DNA from 2 places in the Kitasatospora sp. NPDC001547 genome. Region 2 is predicted to be linked to the other one. Evidence: riboswitches for the same ligand, from Rfam matches in the RefSeq annotation. Region 2 holds a riboswitch; the other holds the start of a gene.
What was found. Region 2 has a riboswitch for glycine ahead of gcvP (aminomethyl-transferring glycine dehydrogenase). Riboswitches for the same ligand answer to the same signal wherever they lie in the genome.

Region 1 (4,205 bases), on a different contig from region 2:
CGGCCACCAGGCCGGCGAAGTGCGCCATGTCCACCATGAGCAGCGCGCCGACCTCGTCGGCGATCCGGCGGAACGCGGCGAAGTCGAGCTGGCGCGGGTAGGCCGACCAGCCGGCGATGATCAGCTTCGGCTGGTGCTCCTTGGCGAGGCGCTCGACCTCGGCCATGTCGACCTGGCCGGTCTTCTCGTCCACGTGGTACGCGGCCACGTCGTAGAGCTTGCCGGAGAAGTTGATCTTCATGCCGTGGGTCAGGTGACCGCCGTGGGCCAGCGACAGGCCCAGGATGGTGTCGCCCGGCTGGATCAGCGCGAACATCGCGGCGGCGTTGGCCTGTGCGCCGGAGTGCGGCTGGACGTTGGCGTGCTCGGCGCCGAACAGCGCCTTGATGCGGTCGATCGCGATCTGCTCGACCACGTCGACGTGCTCGCAGCCGCCGTAGTAGCGGCGGCCGGGGTAGCCCTCCGCGTACTTGTTGGTGAGCACCGAGCCCTGGGCCTCCATGACCGCCACCGGGGCGAAGTTCTCGGAGGCGATCATCTCCAGGGTGGTCTGCTGGCGGTGCAGCTCGGCGTCGACCGCGGCGGCGATCTCCGGGTCGAGGGCGTGCAGGGACTGGTTGAGAACCGTCATGGTGTGGTCTTCCCGGGAGGAGGAGGGAAAGGGGCCGGGGCGGGGCGGCCGCCGCGCGACCGCCCCTGGCAGGCGGATCAGCCCTGGGGGTTGGTGAGCGCGTCGTACTCGTCGGCGCTGAGCAGCTCGTCGGTGGCCTCGACGCGCACCTTGAACAGCCAGCCGCCCTCGAACGGGGCGCTGTTGACCAGGGCGTTGTCGTCCAGGACGTCCTGGTTGACCTCGGTGACCTCGCCGGTCACCGGGGAGTACAGGTCGCTGACCGACTTGGTGGACTCCAGCTCGCCGCAGGTCTCGCCGGCGGTCACGGTGTCACCGACCTCGGGGAGCTGCACGTAGACGATGTCACCGAGCGCGTCGGCGGCGTGCGCGGTGATGCCGACCGTGGAGACACCCTCCGCGTCCGCGGCGGTCAGCCACTCGTGCTCCTTGGTGTACTGCAGGTGCTGGGGGTTGCTCATGGCGTCATTCTCCAGGATGGGAAGCGGGTACGACGAAGCGGGCCGCCGCGCGGACGGCCGCGACGTGCGTGTATGGGGAAAACCGGGGCCCGGCGGGGCTCAGCGGGCGCGCTTGTAGAACGGCAGCGCGACGACCTGGACGGGCTCGTGCTTGCCGCGCACGTCCACCGCGACGGTGGTGCCGGGGGCGGCGTGGGCGGCGTCGACGTAGGCCATCGCGATCGGCTGCCCCAGCGTCGGGGACGGCGCGCCCGAGGTGATCCGGCCGATCGGCTCGCCGTCGGCGGAGACCACGGTGTACTCGGCGCGCGGCACCCGCTTGCCCTCGGAGACGAGGCCGACCAGCACCTTCGGCGGGTTGGTCTCGGCCGCGGCGGCGGCCTGCTCCAGCGCCTTGCGGCCGACGAACGCGCCCTCGTTGGTGGTCTTGTCGAAGCGGACGACCCGGCCCAGGCCGGCGTCGAACGGGGTGAGGTCGGTGGACAGCTCGTGCCCGTACAGCGGCATTCCGGCCTCCAGGCGCAGCGTGTCGCGGCAGGACAGGCCGCACGGGACCAGGCCGTGGCCCTCGCCCGCGGCGGTCAGCGCCTGCCAGACCGGCTCGGCGTCGACCGGGTGGCAGAAGATCTCGAAGCCGTCCTCGCCGGTGTAGCCGGTGCGGGCGAGCAGCACGTCGCGGCCGGCCACCTGGGCCGGGAGGATCGCGTAGTACTTCAGGCCGGGCAGGTCGGCGTCGGTGGTCTTCGCCAGGATGGCGGTGGCCTCCGGGCCCTGGACGGCGATCAGCGCGTAGGTGTCGCGGTCGTCGGTGACGACGGCATCGAAGCCCTTGGCGCGGGCGATCAGCTCGTCGAGGACCAGCTGGGCGTTGGAGGCGTTGGCGACGACCAGGAAGGCGTCCTCGCGCAGGCGGTAGACGATCAGGTCGTCCAGGATGCCGCCGTCCTCGGCGCAGATCATGGTGTAGCGGGCGCGCAGCACGCCCAGCGCGGAGACGAAGCCGACCAGCGCGTGGTCCAGCATCTCGCCGGCCTGCGGGCCGGTGACGGTGATCTCGCCCATGTGCGAGAGGTCGAACAGGCCGGCCTTGGTGCGGACCGCGAGGTGCTCCTCGCGCTCGCTGCCGTAGCGCAGCGGCATGTCCCAGCCGGCGAAGTCGGTCATGGTCGCGCCGAGGGCGCGGTGCAGCGCGTCGAGCGCGGTCAGGCGGAGGGACGACATGGCCAGGAACTCCTCGGTCGGGGCACTCAGGGGTGCGCGCACCGGACCGGACCCGCTCGGGGGCCGACCCTGCGCGCGGGCATGCGGCGGCGTGGGTCTCCCCATCTGTCGTCGAACCTGAGAGCTTCACCGCCCACCTGCCCGCAGCTGTTTCCAGCTTGGGGGACAGCATGGCGGCTTGCACCGTGGGTGGGCGCACGACAGGGCCGGGCGCCGCTTTCCAGATGTGCCTAACCCGTGCGGTAGGGGTGCCTGAGAGATTCCGGGGAGGACTTGCTCCTTCGGCGCCGGCTGTGCCTGAACGGCACTCCGGGCTCTCCCGCGCGGGTTCGAGCGGCCGGTATGGAGTTGTGGGGGCCCGCGGCGCATGCCGTCGGACGCGCACATCATGGCACGTCCGGGACGACGAGGGGAGGGGGGACCCGGTCACACCGCGCGGGACCCGAACACGAGTCCTGACCCCGCCCCCGCGCGCCTCTAGACTGCTGCGCGTCGGCGCAGCAGAGGGCGGCCGAACGGCAGAGGGCGGAATCGGCGGCGCATGGGGTACCCGGTGGAGCAGCAGCAGGGGTGGGGCGGACCGGAGGAGGCGCCTGCGGGCGGCTCCTGGCCGGCCAACGAGCTGGAGCAGGTGCTGACCGCGGCCCTGGGCGACCCGGGCGCGACGCCGCGGGTGATCGAGGTGCTGGCGCGCAGCCAGGTGTGGGTGCCGCTGCCGGCCGGCGGCGACCCGCAGGGGCAGTCGCTGGACCTGCCGACGATCGAGCTGGGCGGCGACCCGTACGTGCCGGTGTTCTCCTCGCAGGAGGTGTTCCTCCAGCAGGCGCCCGGGATGGCCTTCGCGATCGCGCCGGTGTGGGAGTTCGCCCGCGGGCTGCCGCTGGGCGTGGGCATCGCGGTGAACCCGGAAGCGGCGGTGGGCCTGCCGGTCCCGCCGCAGGGCGTCGCCGAGCTGCGCCGCGGCCCCCGCGAGGACCGCTGGGACGCCGCCGGCGACCCGGCGCCGACCGGCGGGCGGGTGGCGCTGCGCGAGCCGGTGCCGGGCGAGGACCCGGAGCACTTCCTGGCCGCCTGCCGGGCCGAACTCTCGGCGCTGCCGGGGGTGCTGACCGCCCGCAGGGCGCTGGCCAGCATCGAGGGCGAGCCGACCGTGATGTTCGTGGGCGTCCAGTTGGACCCGGCGGCGCCGGCCGATCCGGCCGCGGTGAACGACGCGCTCGGCCGAGCGCTGGGAACCGCGCCGCTGCCCGGCGGCGTCCACCTCGTACTGCTCGACCTCGCCGACGACCCGGTGGTCGAGTGGCTGCTCACCCGGGTACTGCCCTTCTATACGCGGGCGTGAGCGGGTTCGTATCAGAGGCACGTCGCCGTGGCGGTGGCCGGTGCCGCGCCATAGGGTGCGTGCAGACGGCCGACGGGCCGGCGGGTTGAGGGAAAGAGGCGCGGCGAGGTGGGCGCATGAGTGCGGGAACGGGAGCGGGCGGTGTGCCGGGGGCCTGGGGCCAGGCACCGGCCGCCGGGCGCCCGGGAGCTGATCCCGGCGCGTTGGAGCGCGCCCTGGGCGATGTCGCGCCGGAGCGCTACGACGCGTACGAGCGGCTGCTGCACGCGCTGGCGGACGGCCGGGTCTGGATGCTGCTGTGGCACGGCACGCCGGGCAGCCCGGACGCGCAGTACGGGAACATGGAGATCAGCGGCCACGGCTACGCGCCGGCCGTCACCTCGCCCGAACAACTGACCTCCTCCGGCTGGGCGCGGGCCCACGAGGTCATCTCCGGCCGGGAGATCGCGGCCTCGCTGTACCGCACCCGCTGGGGCCTGTGGCTCAACCCGCACGCGCCCGGCGGGGGCGTCGGGGTGCCGTGGGCGGACCTGCGGCGGGTCGCCGCGGG
Region 2 (4,205 bases):
CATCAGCCGGACGTACGCCCAGGAGATCGGCAGGATGGCCGCCGAGCCCCACGGCGCGGCCGAGATCGGGCCGACGCCGGTGGCCGGGCCGGCCTCCTCCTGCAGCGGGTGGTTCGGCAGGTACGGCGCCAGGTGGGCGCGCACCGCGACCGGGCCGACGCCCGGGCCGCCACCGCCGTGCGGGATGCAGAAGGTCTTGTGCAGGTTCAGGTGCGAGACGTCCGCGCCGAACTTGCCCGGCTTGGCGAGGCCGACCAGGGCGTTCAGGTTGGCGCCGTCCACGTACACCTGGCCGCCGGCCTCGTGCACCAGGGCGCAGATGTCGGTGATCTGGGTCTCGTACACGCCGTGGGTGGACGGGTAGGTGACCATCAGCACGGCGAGGTTGTCGCGGTGCTGCTCGATCTTGGCCTTCAGGTCGTCGACGTCCACGTCGCCGTCGACCAGGGTCTTCACCACGACCACGCGCATGCCGGCCATCACCGCGGAGGCCGCGTTGGTGCCGTGCGCCGAGGACGGGATCAGGCAGACGTCGCGCTGGGTGTCGCCGTTGGCGTGGTGGTAGGCGCGCACGGCCAGCAGGCCGGCCAGCTCGCCCTGCGAGCCCGCGTTCGGCTGGATCGACACGGCGTCGTAGCCGGTCACCTCGGCCAGCTGCTGCTCCAGCTGGCGGATCAGGGTCAGGTAGCCCTGGGCCTGGTCGATCGGCGCGAAGGGGTGCAGCTGGCCGAACTCCGGCCAGGTCACCGCCTCCATCTCGGTGGTCGCGTTGAGCTTCATGGTGCAGGAGCCCAGCGGGATCATGCCGCGGTCCAGCGCGTAGTCCCGGTCCGACAGGCGGCGCAGGTAGCGCAGCATGGCGGTCTCCGAGCGGTGGCTGTGGAAGACCGGGTGGGTCAGGTACTCGTCCTCGCGCAGCAACCCGGCGGGCAGCGCGTCGGCGGCCTCGGCGACCTCGACGGCGGGGACGCCGAACGCGGCCCAGACGCCGGCCAGGTGCTCGCGGGTGGTGGTCTCGTCGGTGGAGACGGAGATCCGGTCCTCGCCGTCCTGGTACAGGTTGATGCCGTTGGCGCGGGCGGCGGCGGCGATCTCGGCGGCGCGGCCCGGGACGACGGCGGTGACGGTGTCGAAGAACTCGCCGTGCAGCAGCTCGACGCCGCCGGCCCGCAGGCCCTCGGCGAGGGCGGCGGCGTAGCGGTGGGTACGGCGGGCGATGTCGGCCAGGCCGTCCGGGCCGTGGTAGACGGCGTACATCGAGGCCATCACGGCGAGCAGCACCTGGGCGGTGCAGATGTTGCTGGTGGCCTTCTCGCGGCGGATGTGCTGCTCGCGGGTCTGCAGCGCCAGGCGGTAGGCGCGGTTGCCGTCGGCGTCGACGGAGACGCCGACCAGGCGGCCGGGCAGCGAGCGGGCGTACTCGGCGCGCACCGACAGGTAGCCGGCGTGCGGGCCGCCGAAGCCCATCGGGACACCGAAGCGCTGCGAGGTGCCGCAGGCGATGTCGGCGCCCAGCGAGCCCGGGGACTTGAGCAGGGTCAGCGCGAGCAGGTCGGCGGCGACGGCGACGATCGCGCCCAGGCCGTGCGCCTGCTCGATCACCGGGGCGAGGTCGCGGACCACGCCGGTGGCGCCCGGGTACTGGAGCAGCACGCCGAAGACGCCGCGCTCGGCGATCTCGGCCGGGATGCCCTCGGACAGGTCGGCGACGACGACCTCGACGCCGGTCGGCACCGCGCGGGTGTTGATCACCGCGACGGTCTGCGGCAGGGTCTCGGCGTCGACCAGGAAGACACCGCCCTTGACCTTGGTGACGCGGCGGGCCAGCGCCATCGCCTCGGCGGCCGCGGTGCCCTCGTCCAGCAGCGAGGAGCCGGAGGTCGGCAGGCCGGTCAGGTCGGAGACCACGGTCTGGAAGTTGAGCAGCGCCTCCAGGCGGCCCTGCGAGATCTCCGGCTGGTACGGGGTGTAGGCGGTGTACCAGGCCGGGTTCTCCATGACGTTGCGCAGGACCACCGGCGGGGTGAAGGTGCCGTAGTAGCCCAGGCCGATCATCGGCTGGAGCACCTGGTTGCGGCCGGCCAGCTCGCGCAGCTCGGCGAGGACCTGGGCCTCGGTCCGGCCCGCGGGCAGGTCCAGGGCGGTGATGGAACGGATCGCCTCGGGCACCGCGGTGGCCGCGAGCTCGTCCAGCGAGCCGTAGCCGACGGACGCCAGCATCTTCTCCTGCGCGGCGGCGTCGGGGCCGATGTGGCGGTTCTCGAAGGGGCTGGCCAGCTCAAGCTCGGTGAGGGTCGAGGCGCTGGTGGGGCGTCCCGCGTTCGGCTGGGCGTTCATGGTGGTCGAGGCCTCCTGGTCACGGACCGGCGGGGGTACGCACGCCGGCCGGCCGTCGCCGCTGCGCACAGCGGACGAACCGGGGCGGGCGGACCCGACAGGCCTCCCCCTCTGTCATCGGGACCTGAGAGCTTCACCCGCACGGAGCGCTGTGGCACCCCGCCGGCTTGCACCGTCGGTGAGGGTGGTGATCGCCGGCTCCCATGCCGACACTCCTGCCCTGCTTTCCAGAGTGACCTACCCCACACGGTACGGATGCCTGAGAGATTCCGGGGAGGAGTTGCTCCTTCGGCGCTCCGACCAGCGGTTTTCGCGGTCGGAGACTCTCCCGAGCGGGCTCTGCGGTCGCCGCCCAGGGTACCAGCGGGAGGCCCTCCGATCACGGGTGCGTCAGGTCACTCGGGGTCTACGCGCGTCCCCCGGACGGTCCAGCGCGCCGCCCGTCCGGGCGCACCCCGGTAGCGACCGCCCGATTCATGGCTTTTGGTGTGAAGTGGCGACCGGCACGGGTGCTCCGGCCGCCTTTCTGCGGGACTTCCGCAGGCTCAGCGCACGGGAGGAAAGAGTGCAGACCGACATCGACCCACGGGACCTCATCGGTCACAAGGCCGTCGACCGCAACGGAGACAAGATCGGCACGGTCGACGAGGTCTACCTGGACGACGCCACCGGCCGGCCGGAGTGGGCCGCGGTCCGGACCGGCATCTTCGGCCGGGACGCCTTCGTCCCACTGACCACGAGCGAGTTCTCCGGTGAGGAACTCCGGGTGCCGTACGACAAGTCGCTGGTGAAGGAGTCGCCGGACTTCGGCGTCGGCCAGCACCTGTCCCCCGCCCAGGAGCTCCAGCTCTACCGCTACTACGGGCTCGACACCTCGATGGACGGCCGCCCGAACGGCGAGAACGGCAGCCACGCCAAGCAGCCCGACCTCGACTTCGGCACCACGGCAGCCGCCGCCACCACCACCGCGGCGGCCCCGGCCAAGCCGCTCACCTTCCACACCCCCGAGCGCTCGCCCGAGCCGGCCCCGGCCAGGACCCCGGTTCCCACCGCCGCCGCGCCCGGCTCCACCGCCCCGACCCTCACCGCCCCCACCGTCGCCGACACCACCAGGACCGCCCCGGAGGCCGACATGCGGACCCTCAGCACTCCCTCGGCCGCCACCTCCACGACCGCCCCGCCCACCACCCCGTCCGTGGCGCCCGCCATGGAGCCGAGGCCGCACTCGCAGCCGGCCCCCGCGCCCGCCCCCACCACGACCACCGCCGCGAACACCGGCTCCGCCCCCAGCGGCCCGGTCGAGATCACCTGCCGCGAGGAGCGGCTGGAGATCACCACCGAGTGGCACACCCTCGGCACCGCGAAGCTGCGCAAGTACGTGACGACCGAACAGGTCGAGCGCCGCGTCCCGGTGGTCCGCGAGCGCGTCCGGGTCGAACGGATGCCGGTCAGCGAGGCCGAGCGTGCCGCGCTCACCGAGAAGGACATCGCCGAGGCCGTCGAGGAGGTCACCATCCGCGAGGAACGCCCGGTGGTCCACAAGCACCTCGCCCCCATCGAGCGGGTCCGCCTGATCGTCGAGCGGTACACCACCGAGGAGACGGTCCGGGAGGAGCTCCGCCGCGAGCACGTCGAAGTCCATGACACCACCGCCGGCCAGGCCCACGGCTCGCCGACCGACTCGACCCCGGCCGCCGCCTCGTCCCGCCCGGCTCCCGTACGGCCGCTCGTCTGACAACACCCCCGACAAGGGCCCCGGACACCGTCCGGGGCCCTTGTCGCGTACCGGACCGTTCGCCTTTGCCAAAGCTTAACCACTCGATATTTGACACTCTGAAGTATCACCCGGCATGGTTACTTCAGTTCAT

Region 1: it holds a riboswitch for glycine, as region 2 does, so the genes downstream of both, gcvT (glycine cleavage system aminomethyltransferase GcvT) here and gcvP (aminomethyl-transferring glycine dehydrogenase) in region 2, are expected to answer to the same signal.

The regions. Positions count from the first base shown of each region.
Region 1 covers NZ_JBIAVL010000003.1:557,674-561,878, forward strand. Annotated here, with positions in the region: gene glyA (serine hydroxymethyltransferase) at 1-631, opposite strand, end outside; gene gcvH (glycine cleavage system protein GcvH) at 709-1,092, opposite strand; gene gcvT (glycine cleavage system aminomethyltransferase GcvT) at 1,192-2,313, opposite strand; glycine riboswitch at 2,544-2,645, opposite strand; gene ACFY0X_RS08155 (enhanced serine sensitivity protein SseB C-terminal domain-containing protein) at 2,855-3,655, shown strand; gene ACFY0X_RS08160 (enhanced serine sensitivity protein SseB C-terminal domain-containing protein) at 3,772-4,205, shown strand, end outside.
Region 2 covers NZ_JBIAVL010000029.1:58,516-62,720, forward strand. Annotated here, with positions in the region: gene gcvP (aminomethyl-transferring glycine dehydrogenase) at 1-2,337, opposite strand, end outside; glycine riboswitch at 2,575-2,678, opposite strand; gene ACFY0X_RS33005 (PRC and DUF2382 domain-containing protein) at 2,903-4,072, shown strand.